3 regions of the Mesorhizobium sp. P2_F7 genome follow, and region 3 is predicted to be linked to each of the others. Evidence: predicted binding sites of a transcription regulator. Region 3 holds the regulator's gene; each other region holds the start of a gene.

Region 1 (6,009 bases), on a different contig from region 3:
AACGCCTGGACGCTGCTCAAGGGCCTGGAAACGCTGCCGGTGCGCGTGCGCCAGCAGACGGAAAGTGCCGGCAAGATCGCCGACTTCCTGGCCGGGCAGTCGCAGATCGCCCGCGTCATCTATCCCGGCCGCGCCGACCATCCGCAGGCCGACATCGTCAAGAAGCAGATGGCGGGCGGCTCGACGCTGATCTGCCTCGACGTCAAGGGCGGCAAGCAGGCGGCCTTCGCCTTGCAGAACGCGCTCGACATCGTGCTGATCTCCAACAATCTCGGTGACGCCAAGAGCCTGATCACCCATCCGGCGACGACGACGCACAAGAACCTCAGCGACGAGGCACGCGCCGAGCTCGGCATCGGACCGGGCACGCTCCGATTGTCGGTTGGTCTGGAGGATTCGGACGATCTGCTTGAGGACGTTGCGCAGGCGCTGAAGGCGGCGAAATAGCGGCCTGCTTCGGAAGCAAGGCAAAGGCCCGGGCGTTGATCAGGCGCTCGAGGAGGCCTCTTCCAGTTCCGTCATCGCCTTGGTGCGGATGACCATGGCATTGCCGCGCCATTCGACCGCGCCGCCGAGCCAACCGCGCGACCAGATGGCGGGAAGCATCACATCGCGCACGATCATTGCGGTGACGATGCGCGGCGACAGATACCAGCCCTTGGCCCAGGCAAGCAGGCATTCCGGCACATAGGCAAAGGCCAGGACGCCCAAAGCCGTGGTGGGCAGGCTGACGCCGGCGCTTGCCGCCGCCACCAGCGCCAGCAGCAGCGGCACCGCCACGCCGGTCAGGATTTCGGGCGTGTAGAACAGCGGGAAGGTGACGCGGCGCAGCCGCGACCAGCGCGTCTGGCGCGACCAGATCTCGGCGAACGTGCGCTGGCCGAGCGGCTGTTCGAAAGGCGAAGCAACGAGATTGACGCGCAGGCCGAGCCCATTAACCAGCTTGGTCGCGGCGGCATCCTCGGCGATCTCGGCAGCAAGCGCCTCGATGCCGCCATTGGCGTCGAGTATCGGCTTGTTCCACAGCATGCTCTTGCCCTGGGCAAAGCCGAGGCCCAGCGCCTCGCCGGCATATTGCCAGCGCGCCTGCAGCGTGTTGAGGAAAGCGCATTCGACCTCGGCCCAGAAACCATCCGGCCGCGAGCCGATCGGGGTCGAACAGACAAGCCCGGTGTCCGGCCGCCAGGCCGCCATCAGATGCTGGACGTAGTCGACAGGCATCAGCACGTTGGAATCGGCCAGGATGACCCAATTGTACTGCGCCGCCTGCCAGCCCTTGACGCAGTTGTTGAGCTTCGGGTTGGCGCTGACCCGGTCATCGCCGATGAGGAGCTGCGCCGGGATCTCGGGATGGCCGGCGATCGCGGCGTTGATGAGCTTGACCACGGGGTCTTCAGCATGAGCGACGCAGAAGATCAGCTCGTAGCGCGGCCAGCCGAGCGAGAAGGCGCGCTGCAGCGTCTCCTGCGTAAATGGCTCCACCCCGCGCGATGGCACGACGATCGAGACCGGCGGCGCCTTTCTCGCCGGCGGGGCAATCGGGCGCGGCCGCCTCAGGCTGAGCGAGGCGAGCACAATGCTGGCGAGATTGGAGAGAAGCAGGAGTGTCGAAAGCAGCGCTGCTATGACTGTCAGTTCCATCGAGATCTGGTCACTCCGGAAAAAAGCGGCCAGGAATGGCCGTTTTCAACAGTTCGACAGAGCGCTGAGTCGCCCGACACGGTTCATGCACACCATCATTGTCATGTGTCACTTAAATGACATTGTTGTTCGGCACCTGCGCATGAGGCCTAATGCGGGTGTACGGCAAGAGCGCCGACAGGTCCGTTGGTGTCGTTTGGAGCAGCCTATGTACCGCGCCGTCACGCGCAACATCGAAGTGCAGGTCAGACCGTTCTACCTGGAGGATCGTTCGGATCCGTCGGAGAACCGTTATGTCTGGGGCTATCAGGTGACGATCGACAACCAGTCGGACGAGTTCGTGCAGCTCATGTCGCGCTACTGGCACATCACCGACGGCAGCGGCCGGGTCGAGGAAGTGCGCGGCGCCGGCGTCGTCGGCGACCAGCCCGAGCTCAATCCCGGCGACAGCTATCAATACACGTCAGGCTGCCCGCTCTCGACGCCGTCGGGCTTCATGGTCGGACACTACACAATGCGCAACAAAAGGGGCGAGACGTTCGACATCGCTATTCCCGCGTTTTCGCTGGATCTGCCGGGGACGCGGCGAACGGTGAATTGAGAGGGCTTGGTTCCTCGCCCCCGCAAGGCGGGGGAGAGGTGGCCCGGCGAAGCCGGGACGGAGAGGGGGACGACCGTCGCGAAGCCAGAATCCGGTAAGGATCAGGCGCAAGACCTGCAACGTCAGCGAATTCCCGTCTGCAGCAAAGACCCCTCTCCGTCCCGGCTTCGCCGGGCCACTTCTCCCCACTTCGTGGGGCGAGGAATCGGAGTTTGACCCTTACTGGGCCGCGAATTCCGCCGGGTCGAAGTCGTACTGCTTCGAGCAGAACTCGCAGGCGACGTGGATGCCGCCATCCTCGGTCGAGTCCTTGATCTCCTGCGCGGAGAAGCCTTCGAGGATGCCGCGGATCTTGTCACGCGAGCACGAGCACTGATCCGCCACCGGCACACCGCCGAAGACGCGCACGCCATGTTCATGGAACAACCGGTAGAGCAACCGCTCGGCGCCGATGGTCGGGTCGATCAGTTCGGTTGGCTCGATGGTGCCGAGCAGGGCCACCAGCTCACGCCACGAATTGTCGGCCGGCTCTTGCGTGACGTCGCGCGGATCGCCGTCGCCGCCCGAAATGTCGGGCACGCGCATGCGCTCGGGCGACTGCGGCAGGAACTGCGCCAGGATGCCGCCGGCGCGCCACTGTTCGCGGGCGCCGCCGGGGCCGGGTGTCAGAAGCTTGGCCACCGAAAGCCTGAGGTCGGTCGGGATCTGCTCCGACTGGCGGAAATAGGTGCGCGCGGCGTCTTCCAGCGTCTCGCCGTCGAGCTGGACGATGCCCTGATAGCGCTGCGTGTGCGCGCCCTGGTCGATGGTCAGCGCCAGCACGCCGCTGCCCAGCAGCGTCTGTTGCGAGGTCTCGCCGGCAGCCACCAAGGCCTCAAGCCGATCAGCGTCGAAACGGGCATACGCGCGCAATGCCGAGGGCGTGGAGAAATCCGCGACCAGCATGTCGACCGGCCCGTCGGTGCGGGTCTGCAGGATGAACTTGCCCTCGAACTTCAACGAGGTGCCGAGCAGCACCGTCAGCACACAGGCTTCCGCCAAAAGGCGAGCAACCGGCTCGGGATAGTCGTGGCGGCTGAGGATGGCGTCGAGCATCGGCCCGAGCTGCACGGTGCGGCCGCGAACGTCGAGCGGGCCGACCTCGAACGGTACGACGTGATCGTCGCCGGCATAGCCGAACTCGCCGAGTTTGGGGTGATGTTCAGTCACTTGATGCGTTTCCAACATGACAAAGCTCCTGGGCGCGGCCATGCCGCCCGGAGGGGTGCATGCGTCCAAACGCGCTTGATTTGCGTGATGCGGCGCAGATAGGCATCGCGCCGCCCCAGATCAAGCGCCCAAGCACGTCAGGCACCAAGGCACTTCACGCTCCAAGACACCAGGCGAGCACGGCCTTCTGGGCGTGGAGCCGGTTCTCGGCCTCGTCGAAGACCACCGAATGCGGCCCGTCGATGACCTCGTCGGTCACCTCCTCGCCGCGATGCGCCGGCAGGCAGTGCATGAACAGGGCGTCGGGCTTGGCCCTTGCCATCAGCGCCGCATTGACCTGATAGGGCGAGAAGACGTTGTGGCCGCGGGCGCGGTGCTCCTGGCCCATCGACACCCAGCAATCGGTGACGACGCAATCTGCCTGGTCGACGGCTTCCTCGGGCGAGCGGGTAAAGCTCAGCTTGCCGCCATTGGTCTTCGACCAGTCGATATGCTTCTGCGCCGGCTCGCTGCCTTCCGGAACGGCGACATTGAGGTTGAAGCGGAACCGCGCCGAGGCTTCGAGCAGCGAATGCAGCACATTGTTGCCGTCGCCGGTCCAGGCGATGGTCTTGCCGGCAACCGGACCGCGATGCTCCTCGAAGGTCATGATGTCGGCCATCAGCTGGCAGGGATGGGTGTCATCGGTCAGCCCGTTGATGACCGGGATGGTGGCGTTCTCGGTCAGTTCGAGCAGCCGTTCATGCGAGGTCGTGCGGATCATGATGGCGTCGACATAGCGCGACAGCACCTTGGCGGTGTCGGCGATGGTCTCGGAGCGGCCGAGCTGCATCTCGGTGCCGGTCAGCATGATGGTCTCGCCGCCGAGCTGGCGCATGCCGACATCGAAGGACACGCGCGTACGCGTCGACGGCTTGTCGAAGATCATCGCCAGCACCTTGCCTTCGAGCGGCCTGGTGCGCTCGCCGGCCTTGAGGCGGGCCTTGCGCACCACCGCATCGTCCAGCATGAACCGCAGATCGCCTTCGGAAACGGCGGAAAGATCGGTGAAATGGCGAAGTGACATCAGGAATGGTTCCGGGGTTACTTCGCGGCGGCCGCGGTGATGGCGTCGGCCAGGCCTTTGGCGCCGGCGCGGATGCGATCGAGCGCCTCGCCGATTTCTGCGTCGGTGACGGTAAGCGGCGGCAGCAGGCGAATAACGTTATCGCCGGCCGGTACCGCAAGCAGATGCTGGTCGCGCAGCGCCATGTTGACCTTGGTGTTGGGCATGGCGCATTTCAGGCCGAGCATCAGGCCGGTGCCTCGGATGCCTTCGATGACATCGGGAAATTCGTCGGCGACACCTGCCAGCCCCTGCTTCATCAGCAATGCCTTGCGCTGGACGTCTTCGAGGAAACCGTCCTCCAGCACCACGTCGAGTACGGCATTGCCGACAGCCATCGCCAGCGGATTGCCGCCGAAGGTGGTGCCATGCACGCCTGCCGTCATGCCGACGACAGCCTCGTCGGTGGCCAGGCACGCGCCCATCGGGAAGCCGCCGCCAATGCCCTTGGCGATCGCCATGATGTCGGGCGTCACGCCGGTCCATTCATGCGCGAACAGCTTGCCGGTACGGCCGATGCCGCACTGGACCTCGTCGAAGATCAACAGCAGCCCGTGCTGGTCGCAGAGCTGCCGCAGCCGCTTCAGCGATTGCGTCGGCACAGGGCGGATGCCGCCCTCGCCCTGCACCGGCTCGATGAGGATCGCGGCGGTCTCAGATGTGATCGCCTTCTCGGCGGCGTCGATGTCGTCGAAGCCGACCTGGTCGAAACCTTCGACCTTGGGCCCAAAACCTTCGAGATATTTGTACTGGCCGCCGGCGGCGATGGTCGCCAGCGTGCGGCCATGGAAGGCGCCTTCGAAGGTGATGACGTGGAAGCGCTCGGGATGGCCCTTGACGAACTGGTAGCGCCGCGCCGTCTTGATCGCGCATTCCAGCGCCTCGGCGCCGGAATTGGTGAAGAACACCTTGTCGGCGAAGGTGGCCTCGACCAGCCGCTCGCCCAACCGTGTCTGAGCCGGGATCTCGTAAAGATTGGAGACGTGCCAGAGCTTGGCCGCCTGTTCGGTCAGCGCCGCGACCAGATGCGGATGGCTGTGGCCCAACGAATTGACCGCGATGCCGCCAGCAAAATCGAGATATCGCTCGCCCTTGTCGGTAACCAGCCAGGTGCCTTCGCCATGGTCGAAGGCCAGGGGTGCGCGAGCAAAGGTCTCGTAAAGCGCCGAACCGCTCATTATATGCGTCTCCGGTACCGGAAAATCAAAAAAGCCGCCAAAGCGGCGGCCTTGTGCGGCTTATCGTGTTTTTCGGCCATGAAGTCAACGAAAACGTCGTGCAAAGGCGCGCGGCAAGCTCCCGACGAGACGCCGGCTCATAAGCGACCGGGCAAGTTGGGGAAAACCGAAAAAACCGATTCGTGTTGCACCTGGGACTCTTGTCACCGAGTCAACACATGAGGTAATTGTAGTCGGGAAATAACTAGATTTCGTGCGGCGGACCTAATCACCTA
Region 2 (6,009 bases), on a different contig from region 3:
GCCAAGATGTTCGATGACGATCTTCTTGACGCGCTCTGCGGTGTCACTCATTTGGGGCATCCTCGTCTTTTGTTTGTCTGTCTTCGTTAGCGGGCAGAATGCCGCTAATCAAGCTGAAAGATGGTCCTGCCGGAAACGCAACGACGCCGGACCGGTTTTTGCCCGAACCGCCGGGTTGCGGGCCGCATTACACGAAAATTGGCTAAGGTAAAAGGCGAAATGGTCACTTTTCACAAGCCGGCCTATCCCCTCAAATCATCGCCATGCCGCCGTTGACGTGGATGGTCTGGCCGGTGACGTAGGCGGCTTCGTTGGAGGCGAGATAGGCGACGGCAGACGCCACTTCAACACTCGTGCCCATGCGGCGTGTCGGGATCGCCGCCATGATCGCCTCTTTCTGCTTGTCGTTGAGCTTGTCGGTCATGGCCGATTCGATGAAGCCCGGGGCGACGCAGTTGACGGTGATGTTGCGGGTGGCAATCTCCTGCGCCAGCGACTTGGAAAAGCCGATCATGCCGGCCTTGGAGGCGCAATAATTGGTCTGGCCGGGATTGCCGGTGACGCCGACCACCGAAGTGATGTTGATGATGCGGCCATGGCGGCGGCGCATCATCGGATGGGTGAGTTCACGGGTCAGCCGGAACACGGCGGTGAGGTTCACTTCCAGCACCGAATCCCAGTCCGCATCCGCCATGCGCACGAACAGTCCGTCCTTGGTGATGCCGGCATTGTTGACCAGTATGTCGACGCCTTCGAGCTCGGCTTCGGCCTTCTGGCCAAGCGCCTTGACCTCGTCGCGGTCGGCCAGATTGGCCGGAAACAGCTTTACGCGGTCGCCGAGTTCGGCAGCCAGGGTCTCCAGCTTCTCGATGCGGGTGCCGTGCAGGCCGACAATGGCGCCTTGCGCGTGCAGCACGCGGGCAATCCCCTCGCCAATGCCTCCCGATGCGCCGGTGACAAGCGCCTTGCGGCCGGTCAGTTCGAACATTTTCGTCTCCTGATCTTAAGAGAACACCCTTCCCACGAGAGGGGTCAAATCGCCAGTGGATTATGCAAGGCGGCCAGCGCCGCCTCGACATCGGCGGGCGTGCCGACTGCCGATGTGGCGATGTCGCGGTTGATGCGCCGTGCCAGGCCGGACAGCACCTTGCCGGCGCCGATCTCGTAGAGCGTTGTGACGCCATTGGCGCCGAACCACTCCACCGTTTCGCGCCAGCGCACGCGGCCAGTGATCTGCTCGACCAGGCGCCGTGCGATCTCGTCGGGATCGCTGGTCGGGGTCACGGTGACGTTGGAAACGACGGGAACCACCGGCGCATTCTTGGTCACACCCGCCAGCGCCTCGCGCATGACGTTGGCCGCCGGGGCCATCAGCGCCGAATGGAAGGGGGCGGAGACCTGCAGCATCAGCGCCCGCTTGGCGCCCTTTTCGGTGCACAGTTTTGCGGCGAGTTCGACGGCAACCTTGGCGCCGGAGATCACCAGCTGGCCGCCGCCATTGTCGTTGGCGATCTGGCAGACCTTGCCGGACCCGGCTGCGGCTTCAGTGCAAGCGGCTTCGACATCGGGCTGTTCCAGTCCGATGATCGCCGCCATCGCACCCTCGCCGGCCGGCACCGCCGCCTGCATGGCATTGCCGCGAATGCGCAACAACCGGGCCGCATCGGCGACCGAAACGAAACCGGCGGCGGCAAGGGCTGAATATTCGCCGAGCGAATGGCCTGCGACATAGGCAACCTTGCCCTTCAGCGAAAAGCCGCGCGCTTCCAGCGCCCGCACCGCGGCCAATGACACCGCCATCAGCGCCGGCTGGGCATTGGCGGTCAGGGTCAGCGTCTCTTCCGGGCCTTCCCAGATCAATTTCGACAGCTTTTCACCCAGCGCGTCATCGACTTCCTCGAAGACCCTGCGCGCCTCGGGGAAGGCGTCGGCAAGGTCCTTGCCCATGCCGACAGCCTGGCTGCCCTGTCCCGGAAAGGTGAATGCAACGGTCATTTGGGCTCTCTCCAGCGCCTGATTTTTCCTGCCTGTGACGCAAGGCGGACCGCCAAGTCAAGCCCGCTGGCGGCATTTCGGCCCTTGTCCGAGGTGGAAGCCAGCCTTGAGTCCCTGTTCCGAAAGGCTTTTTGCCGATCACTCCTGATGAAAACCGCTCACGAATCGTTTGCTGGCTCTTCTTATTTTCGCCACAGGCGCTAGCTTTTGGATGACAGTTCTATGACAGAACGGTGACGCGTGTGGAAAAGCGCGTTGCTTGGGCCGGGGGAAAAGACGTGGCAAGGATCAGGAAGGGCGCGGCAGTACCCGCGCCACAGTTCTTGGAAGACGATCCGTCCACCGGCTATCTGCCGGGGCGCAGATGGCCTGTCATCCGCTATGGCCTAGTCACGCTGCTTGCCGCCGCCGTCCTGGTGTTTGCCATCGAATGGATCGTGCGCGGCGACTTCTTCGGCACGGTCGACTTCTTTCTGCAGCCCTTCAAACCTGGCTGGACCACCATCATCGTCTTTGCGCTGGTGCTGATCGGACTGGACGCCGTGCTTGGCCGCAGCCACCAGAGCCTGATGATCGTGGCGCCGCTGACGCTGGCGCTGGCCTTCGTCGGGCACCAGAAGTCGCATTATCTCGGCGATCCGCTCTACCCGACCGATTTCCTCTATTCGCGCCAGATCATGGCATTGATGCCGCTCCTGGTGCGTGAGCGGCCCTGGACGGCCGTGGCCATGGCCGTCGGCATCGTCGCCGGACTGTCGCTGCTGATCTATGGCTGGCGGCTGTGGCGCCGCAAGGTGCCGATCCTCAGCCGCAAGGGGCGCCTGGCGCGGCTGACGCTGGCGGTGCCGCTGCTCGCCTTCTTCGTCTCGATCATGGACTACGCCACCTTCTCGTGGACCCGCGACCGGCTGCAGATCATCCCGATCATGTGGGACCAGAAGGAGAACTACGCCTCCAACGGCTTTGCGCTGGCTTTCGCGCTCAACGTGCCGATGGCGCATGTTTCTGCGCCGGCCGGCTATTCCGACAAGGCGATCGACGCGATCGACAGGCCTGATGTGACGGCCTCGGTGCCGGACGAGAAACCCGACATCATCGTGGTGATGAGCGAATCCTTCTGGGATCCGACCAAGCTGCCCGGCGTTACCATCACGCCGGACCCGATCCCCAATGTGCGGGCTTTGCGCTCGGGCTATATGTTCTCGCCGGAATTCGGCGGCATGACCGCCAACATCGAATTCGAGGCGCTGACCGGCTTTTCCAATGCCTTCCTGCCGGCGGGCTCGATCCCCTATCAGCAATATGTGCGCACGCCGACGCCGTCGCTGGCGACCTTCCTGAAAAGCGAAGGCTACCGGGCGCGCGCCATCCATCCTGGCACCAACTGGTTCTGGAACCGGGGCGCGGTCTATGCCGATTTCGGCTTCAACGATTTCCGCTCGGAAGAGACGCTGCCGCCGTTGGAAAAGCGCGGGCCGCTGGCCTCCGACGCGGCAATGACCGACGAGATCATCGCCGAGGCCGATGCCAGCGAGGATCCGGTGTTCTTCTTCGCCGTCAGCCTGCAGAACCACGGCCCCTACGAGCCGTACCGCTATTACAATCCGACCCACAAGGTCGCGGCACCTATCAGCACATGGGCGCGGGAATCGCTGCTCAGCTACGCCGAGGGTTCGGCCGATGCCGACCGAGGCCTCGAACGGCTGATCGACTGGGCGAAGAAGCGTGAGCGGCCGACGGTCATCGCCTTCTTCGGCGACCATCTGCCGCCGCTCGGTCCCGTCTATGTCGAGACCGGCTTCCTGAAAGACAATGTCGCGCCGCGCAAGGAGCCGACGCCGGAGGCGGCACTTGAGCACCACCAGACGCCGCTGATCATCTGGTCGAACCGCACCGGTCCGGCGCAGGATATGGGCGCGGTCAGTCCGGCCTTCCTGCCCTACCACATCCTGACCACGGCCGGCATCACGCACCCCTTCTACACCGGCTTCCTCGGCGCGCTGCGCGAACGCTATCGCGTCGTCGACCGCAATCTTCTGCTGACGCCGTCAGGCGAAGCGACGCCCGATTGGGCGCGGCAGAAGGACGTCGATCCGGCGATCAACGATTTCCGCCTGCTGCAGTACGACATGATGTTCGGCAAGCGTAAGGCCGCGCCCGATTTCTTCCCCGAAACGGTGGACAAGGTCGTCGCCCATACAAGTTGAGCAGACGGGTGAGCTGAGCGGCCAGCGGCCGTGACGCGCGTCAAAACGGCCGCCGGCCGATGTCCTACCCTTGCCTTCCAGCCAAATTGCTGTATAGACGCCCGCAATCTGCCGGTCCTTGCTGGGGGCTGAACGGAGGGCCGGAGGCTTTACCCAAAACCTTCGTGTGAAGCCAGAAGCGCTTCCGCCTCCCGTGTCTCCGCTCTCGACCGTCTCGAAATGCTCCTTTCTTCCCCGCCCCTTTCGGGACCAGCGGGTCAGAGAAGTTGCAGAGGCTTTTGCCGCGAGGATCCGGGAGAGAAACGAAGAAAGGCACTGAACCACTATGGCTCTATACGAACATGTGTTCCTTGCCCGGCAGGACCTCTCGCAGCAGCAGGTCGATGCGCTTGTCGAACAGTACAAGGGCGTCATCTCCGCAAATGGCGGGTCCGTCGGCCGGGTCGAGAACTGGGGACTGAAGTCCCTCACCTACCGGGTCAACAAGAACCGGAAGGCTTACTACACGCTTATGGACCTCACCTGCCCGCCGGCAGCGCTCAACGAGATGGAGCGCCAGATGGGTCTGTCCGAAGACGTGCTGCGTTTCCTGACCGTCAAGGTCGAGGCGCATGAGGAAGGCCCGTCGGCCATGATGCAGAAGCGCGAAGAGCGCTCGGAACGCGGCGGCTTCGGCGACCGCGACCGTGGTGATCGTGGTCCGCGCTCGTTCGGCGACCGTGATCGCGGCGACCGTGGCGACCGTCCGCCGCGCTCGTTCGGCGACGCCGGTGGCGATCGTGGTCCGCGCCGTCCGCGCGAAGGTGTTGAAGGGGGTGCAGAATAATGGTCGACATCAATCAGATCCCGACCCGGCGCCCGTTTCATCGCCGCCGCAAGACCTGCCCGTTCTCCGGTGCCAACGCGCCCAAGATCGACTACAAGGACGTGCGTCTGCTGCAGCGCTACATTTCCGAGCGCGGCAAGATCGTGCCTTCGCGCATCACCGCCGTCAGCCAGAAGAAGCAGCGCGAACTCGCCAAGGCGATCAAGCGCGCCCGTTTCCTCGGCCTGCTGCCCTACGTGGTTCGCTAAGACTTTCGAGCGGGCGGTTCGCCGCCTGCTCTTTTTCACCGGCCGTGACGGGCGCGACCGGTTCGAGCATCAAAATCCCGAGTTGAGGTGAAAAAGCCTCTAACTGCCGCGACAGGCAGGACAGCGACACCGGCGCCAAGGCGCGCCCCGAGCTTCCTGACCTGTTCCATTCAATTCGGCGCCGATCCCGCGGTCGGTGCCCAGACGAAGGAACAAGACCATGCAAGTTATTCTTCTCGAACGCGTTTCCCGCCTCGGCCAGATGGGCGATACCGTCAAGGTCAAGGACGGCTTTGCCCGCAACTTCCTCTTGCCGCAGGGCAAGGCGCTGCGCGCCAACGAAGCCAACAAGAAGAAGTTCGAAGGACAGCGCGCCCAGCTCGAAGCCCGCAACCTCGAGCGCAAGTCGGAAGCCAGCCAGGTTGCCGAAAAGCTCGACGGCAAGAGCTTCATCGCCGTGCGCTCGGCCGGCGAGACCGGCCAGCTCTACGGCTCGGTGTCGACCCGCGACATCGCCGAGCTGCTGACGGCGGAAGGCTTTTCGGTCAACCGCAACCAGATCCAGCTCAACCAGCCGATCAAGACCATCGGCGTCACCAATGTGGCGATCGCGCTGCATCCGGAAGTCGAGGTCACCATCAGCCTCAACATCGCCCGCACGGCCGAGGAAGCCGAGCGTCAGGCCAAGGGCGAGACGCTGACCACCGCCGAAGCCATCTATGGCGACGACATC
Region 3 (6,009 bases):
GGACCGTTCCTGCGCGACCTGTCGGCGGCACTCACCGGCGGCTCGCCCTTCATCCAGGGCCAGAGCATCTTCACCGCCGGCCTGGTCATGGGCGTCATGCTGATCCCGGTCGTGTCGTCGCTGTCCGACGACATCATCACCGCGGTGCCTCGCGCCATGCGTGACGGCTCGCTCGGCCTGGGCGCCACGCGCTCCGAGACGATCAAGCGGGTGATCCTGCCGGCGGCACTGCCCGGCATCGTCGGTGCCATCCTGCTAACTGCGTCGCGCGCCATCGGCGAGACGATGATCGTCGTGCTGGCGGCCGGCGTTGCCGCCAATCTCACCGCCAACCCATTCGAGGCGATGACGACCATCACCGTCAAGATCGTCAATCAGCTGACCGGCGACCTCGAGTTCAATTCGCCGCAGACGCTGGTCGCCTTCGCGCTCGGTCTGACGCTGTTCGCGCTGACGCTGGTGATGAACATCGTCGCCCTCTACATCGTGCGCAAGTACCGGGAGCAGTACGAATGACCGACATTCCCCTTGACACGATGGCGGGTGCTGTCGCCCGTCCGCGCCGCGACATCGGGCTGAAGGCGCGCTATGCCGCCGAGCGTCGATTCCGCATCTATGGTGTGATTGCGATCTCGGTTGGCCTGGCTTTCCTGGCCATCATGCTGATCACCATCGTCTCGAAAGGCTACACCGCCTTCTGGCAGACGACGGTGACGTTGCCGATCACTTTCGACGAGAAGGTTATCGATCCCTCGAACAAGCGCGCCACCGATCCGAACGTGCTGATCAAGGCGAACTATCCCAAACTCGCCGAAAACGCACTGGTCGCCAAGCTCGGCATCGATCCCGCCAACAAGCCGATGATGCTGAAGCTCAAGGGCTTCCTGTCGGAGGGCGCTCGCGTCCAGCTGCGCGACATCGTCGCCGCCGATCCGTCGGTGATCGGCACGACGCGTGACGTCAACATCCTGGCCGCCGCCAATCTCGACTCCGCCTTCAAGGGCCAGATCGACCTCAGTGTCGATGAAGCCCGCCGCAAGGTGTCCAACCAGCAGATCGACTGGATGAACAAGCTCAGGGCGGATGGCGTGATGGCCGAGCATTTCAACACCGGCCTGTTCACCTATGGCGCCTCCAGCCGCCCGGAAACGTCGGGCATGGGTGTGGCCATCATCGGCTCGTTCTACATGATGGTGATCGTGCTGCTTTTGGCGCTGCCGATCGGCGTCGCCGCCTCCATCTATCTCGAGGAATTCGCCAAGAAGAACCGCTTCACCGACCTGATCGAAGTCAACATCAACAATCTGGCGGCGGTGCCGTCGATCGTCTTCGGCCTGCTCGGGCTTGCCGTGTTCATCAACTTCCTCGGCATGCCGCGCTCGGCCGCCTTCGTCGGCGGCCTGGTGCTGACGCTGATGACGCTGCCGACCATCATCATCGCGACGCGCGCCGCCCTTGCCGCGGTGCCGCCGTCGATCCGCTCGGCAGCGCTTGGGCTTGGCGCCTCGAAGATGCAGATGGTGTTCCAGCACATCCTGCCGCTGGCCGCTCCCGGCATCCTGACCGGCACCATTATCGGCCTGGCGCGTGCGCTGGGTGAGACCGCACCGCTGCTCCTGATCGGCATGGTCGCCTTCGTCGCCGACTATCCGAAGACGCCTTTCGATCCGGCAACCGCGCTGCCGGTGCAGATCTACATGTGGGCAAACGAGGCCGAACGCGCTTTTGTCGAGCGCATGTCCGGCGCCATCATCATCCTGCTGGTCTTCCTCATGGCCATGAACATCACCGCGATCGTGCTTCGGCGCCGGTTCGAGCGGCGCTGGTAGAAAAAGGGCAATTTGGTATGAACATCATGACCGAACAGTCCCTTGAAAACGCAGTGGGCGACAAAATGAACGCCAAGTCGAACGAAGTGATCAAGATGCGCGGCGACAAGGTCGGCGTGTTCTACGGCGAGAAGCAGGCGCTGTTCGACGTCAATCTCGACGTCCGCCAAAACCAGGTGACCGCGCTGATCGGCCCGTCCGGCTGCGGCAAGTCGACCTTCCTGCGCTGCCTCAACCGCATGAACGACACCATCGATTCGGCGCGGGTGACCGGCAAGATCACGCTGGACGAAGACGACATCTACGACAAGAACATCGACGTCGTGGAACTCCGCGCCCGCGTCGGCATGGTGTTCCAGAAGCCCAATCCGTTTCCGAAGTCGATCTACGAGAACGTCGCCTACGGCCCGCGCATCCATGGGCTGGCCAAGCGCAAGTCCGACATGGACCAGATCGTCGAGTCGAGCCTCAAGAAGGCGGCGATCTGGAACGAGGTCAAGGACCGCCTGCAGGAACCCGGCACCGGCCTGTCCGGCGGCCAGCAGCAGCGCCTGTGCATCGCGCGCGCCATCGCGGTGTCGCCGGAAGTCATCCTGATGGACGAACCGTGCTCGGCGCTCGACCCGATCGCCACCGCCCGCGTCGAAGAGCTGATCGACGAACTGCGCCAGAACTACACGATCGTCATCGTCACGCACTCGATGCAGCAGGCGGCGCGCGTGTCGCAGCGCACGGCGATGTTCCACCTCGGCTACCTGGTCGAGGAGGGCGCCACCGACAAGATGTTCACCAACCCCGACGACAAGCGCACCCAGGACTATATTACCGGCCGCTTCGGCTGAGCCGTCCAGCGGTTGAATTTTCAGGCACGAGGACCAGGATCATGGGTGAACATACCGTCGCTTCCTTCGATGAAGAACTGGGGCAGATCAGCAAGCTGATCCGCGACATGGGCGATCTGGCCGGGTCGATGGTCAGCGGCTCGACCAAAGCGCTGCTCAATTCCGACAATGCGCTGGCGCAGCGTGTCGTTTCCGATGACGCCATCATGGACGCGCGCCAGCGTGAACTCGACGACCGCGCCATCACGCTCATCGCCAAGCGCCAGCCTATGGCCAACGATCTGCGCGCCGTGGTCGGCTCGATCCGCATGGCCGGCGACCTCGAGCGCATCGGCGACCTCGCCAAGAACATCGCCAAGCGCGTCGGCACCGTCGGCCTCAGCGTCACGCCGCGCGACCTCTCGCACTCCATCGATGCGATGGCGCAACTGGTGCTGATCCAGGTGCAGGGCGTTGTCGAGGAGTATGCTGCCGCCGATGCCGCAGCGCTGGCGAAACTCCGGAATGAGGACGAACGCATCGATGTCAAATACACGTCGGTGTTTCGTGAGCTCTTGACCTACATGATGGAAGACCCGCGCAACATCACAGCCTGCACGCATCTCCTGTTCTGCGCCAAGAATCTCGAGCGCATCGGCGATCATGTCACCAACATCGCCGAAAATGCCTATTATGTGCTGACCGGCCAGCAATTGCCCGCCAATCGCCCGAAGCAGGACGAGACGGCGATGGCCACATCGCCCTGATAAAGGTGAACCGCTGATGATTGCGCCACGCATCATGGTCGTGGAGGATGAGGAGCCGCTGGGCGTGCTGCTCCGCTACAACCTCGAATCCGAAGGCTACCAGGTCGAGGTGGTGACACGCGGCGACGAGGCCGAAATCCGGCTGCAGGAAAATGTTCCAGACCTGCTGGTGCTCGACTGGATGGTGCCGGCGGTATCCGGCATCGAGCTCTGCCGGCGTCTACGCATGCGGCCCGAGACCGAGCGGCTGCCGATCATCATGCTGACCGCGCGCGGCGAGGAGAGCGACCGGGTGCGTGGCCTGTCGACCGGCGCCGACGATTATCTGGTCAAGCCGTTCTCGACACCGGAATTCATGGCGCGCGTGAAGGCGCTGCTGCGCCGTGCCAAGCCGGAAGTGCTGTCCAGCGTGCTCAAGGTTGGCGACATCGTGCTCGARCGTGAATCGCATCGCGTCTATCGCAAGAAGAGCGAGATCAGGCTCGGGCCAACCGAGTTCCGGCTGCTTGAATTCATGATGCGCCACCCCGGCCGAGTGTTCTCCCGCAGCCAGCTGCTCGACAATGTCTGGGGCGAAACGATCTACATCGACGAGCGCACGGTCGACGTGCATGTCGGTCGCTTGCGCAAGGCGGTCAACAATGGCCGCATGCCGGACGTGATCCGCACCATCCGCGGCGCCGGCTACGCCATCCGCGAAGACTAGAGCCCGGCGCGCCGGGCCGTCGCCGGCCTCTCAGGCGACGTGCTTGCCGGTCTTCGCTTGAATGCCGGGCGCGAAAATCTCCTGGTCGACGAAGCCGAGCGCGCGCATGGCGCAGCCTTCGCGGATCAGCGGCAGTTCGTTGGGCTCGGTGTCGAAGGAAATCGATTTCGAGTGCTGGCCGCCGGCGGTCTGGGCAATCGCCTCGCGCAATGCCGGCTCGATCAGGTCGAAGGCGGCGGCGCTGACACCGACCATGGCGACAGGAGCGGGGTCGATCAGCGCGAACAGGCTGCCGAGGCCGAAGCCGAGCGCCTCGCCCGCCTTTCGATAGGCTTCGCGCTCGGGGCCATCGGTCTCGCGGGCGCGTGCGGCAAGCGCCCGCATGTCGGCGTCGCCGACATCGACCGGTTCGGCATCCTCGCTCATCATTCTGGCGCTGCGCCAGATGGCGTAGTTGCCGGCATAGGCCTCGACGCAGCCGCGCCGCCCGCAACGGCACAGCGCGCCGCCGGGACGGTGGATCATGTGGCCGAACTCGCCGCCGGACGAATGGGTGCCGGTGAACAGTTCGCCCTTCAGCACCAGCCCCATGCCGATGCCGTGCGAGAGCAGGATTGCGATGAAATCGTCGCGGTACCGCTCAGGCTGGCGCCATTGCAGCGCCACCGCCATCATGTTGCAATCATTTTCCATGGTGGCCGGAATGCCGAATTCCGCTTCCAGTATGTCGGCGAAGGCAATGTCGGTCAGCGGCGTGATCGGCGACCACAGCATGGCACGCGCCTGCGAATCGGTGATGCCCTGGATGCCCATGGCAATGCGGGCGACGCTCCGGACATCGAGGTCGGGGTCTTCGAGCCGGCGCCGGACAATCGCTACGCATTCGCCGATCAGCTCGTCGCGCGGCATGGTCAGCGTGTCCAGCCGGCGCTGCTCCTCGGCGACCACCTGGCCGGCATAGTCGATGACGGTGACGGAGAGGAAATTCAGCGACAGCACCACGGTCATCACCGCCGCCGCTTCCGGGTTGAGGCCAAGGCCGACCTGCGGCCGACCGCGTTTCAGCGCGCCGGTCTCGCCGGGCTTGCTTTCGACCAGGATGCCTTCCTGGATCAAATCGGAAGAGATTGCCGATATGGTCGAATGGCTGAGGCCGGTGGTCGCCGCAATCTCGGTCCGCGACGGCTGGCCGGCCCGGCGCACGGCCGAGATCACCATCGCACGGTTGCGACGGCGCAGATCGTCGTGGCGGATTCCAATCGACATCTTTTCGTTTCCTCCCGGTCCCCTCGCGCCATGATAGTGGAGGCGGTCAGGGACGCCACGCAAATATTGGCAGAAGCCGGCTGCGCTGTCATTGTTTATTGCGGGCCTCGAAAAAAATCGGCCGGGCCATCAGAATCCATCAGAATCGATGTTGACAGCGCCTCGCCGTTGGACCAGTATTTTTTCGAGGCTCGAAAAAATAGAGCCTCTGTGTGCCGGCCTTCGGGCCAGTTTTGTCGCGCCGCGCGCGGCGCAGGGAGGATTAACATGAACAGATTTGCAGCCGCCATGCTGGCGGGTGTCGCCATGTCGCTGACGCTGGTGTCGGTCGCGCAGGCGAAGGACAAGGTCATCGGCGTCTCGTGGTCGAACTTCCAGGAAGAGCGCTGGAAGACCGACGAAGCGGCGATGAAGGCCGCGATCGAAGCTGCCGGCGACAAGTACATTTCCGCCGACGCGCAGTCCAATCCCGGCAAGCAGCTGACCGACGTCGAAAGCCTGATCTCGCAGGGCGCCAATTCGCTGATCATCCTGGCGCAGGATGCCTCGGCCATTGGCCCGGCGGTGCAGAAGGCGCTGGACGAAGGCATTCCGGTCGTCGGCTATGACCGCCTGATCGA

What was found. Region 3 encodes PhoB, which activates phosphate uptake and scavenging genes when phosphate is short. Its sites were predicted from a motif close to TGTCATNNANCTGTCAT; they were not measured.
Region 1: the regulator PhoB is predicted to act here: its motif matches at 1,747-1,763, upstream of AC1DZ8_RS01265 (ceramide glucosyltransferase).
Region 2: the regulator PhoB is predicted to act here: its motif matches at 2,207-2,223, upstream of AC1DZ8_RS27005 (LTA synthase family protein).

The regions. Positions count from the first base shown of each region.
Region 1 is NZ_JBFUFA010000001.1:270,037-276,045, forward strand. It holds gene AC1DZ8_RS01260 (O-succinylhomoserine sulfhydrylase) at 1-447, shown strand, start outside; gene AC1DZ8_RS01265 (ceramide glucosyltransferase) at 487-1,641, opposite strand; gene apaG (Co2+/Mg2+ efflux protein ApaG) at 1,850-2,242, shown strand; gene AC1DZ8_RS01275 (Hsp33 family molecular chaperone) at 2,462-3,493, opposite strand; gene argF (ornithine carbamoyltransferase) at 3,606-4,517, opposite strand; gene AC1DZ8_RS01285 (acetylornithine transaminase) at 4,535-5,734, opposite strand.
Region 2 is NZ_JBFUFA010000011.1:155,515-161,523, forward strand. It holds gene AC1DZ8_RS26990 (acyl carrier protein) at 1-51, opposite strand, end outside; gene fabG (3-oxoacyl-[acyl-carrier-protein] reductase) at 251-988, opposite strand; gene fabD (ACP S-malonyltransferase) at 1,033-1,995, opposite strand; gene AC1DZ8_RS27005 (LTA synthase family protein) at 2,274-4,202, shown strand; gene rpsF (30S ribosomal protein S6) at 4,528-5,028, shown strand; gene rpsR (30S ribosomal protein S18) at 5,028-5,276, shown strand; gene rplI (50S ribosomal protein L9) at 5,497-6,009, shown strand, end outside.
Region 3 is NZ_JBFUFA010000002.1:575,166-581,174, forward strand. It holds gene pstC (phosphate ABC transporter permease subunit PstC) at 1-516, shown strand, start outside; gene pstA (phosphate ABC transporter permease PstA) at 513-1,829, shown strand; gene pstB (phosphate ABC transporter ATP-binding protein PstB) at 1,847-2,671, shown strand; gene phoU (phosphate signaling complex protein PhoU) at 2,713-3,417, shown strand; gene phoB (phosphate regulon transcriptional regulator PhoB) at 3,434-4,123, shown strand; gene AC1DZ8_RS08185 (ROK family transcriptional regulator) at 4,154-5,389, opposite strand; gene xylF (D-xylose ABC transporter substrate-binding protein) at 5,657-6,009, shown strand, end outside.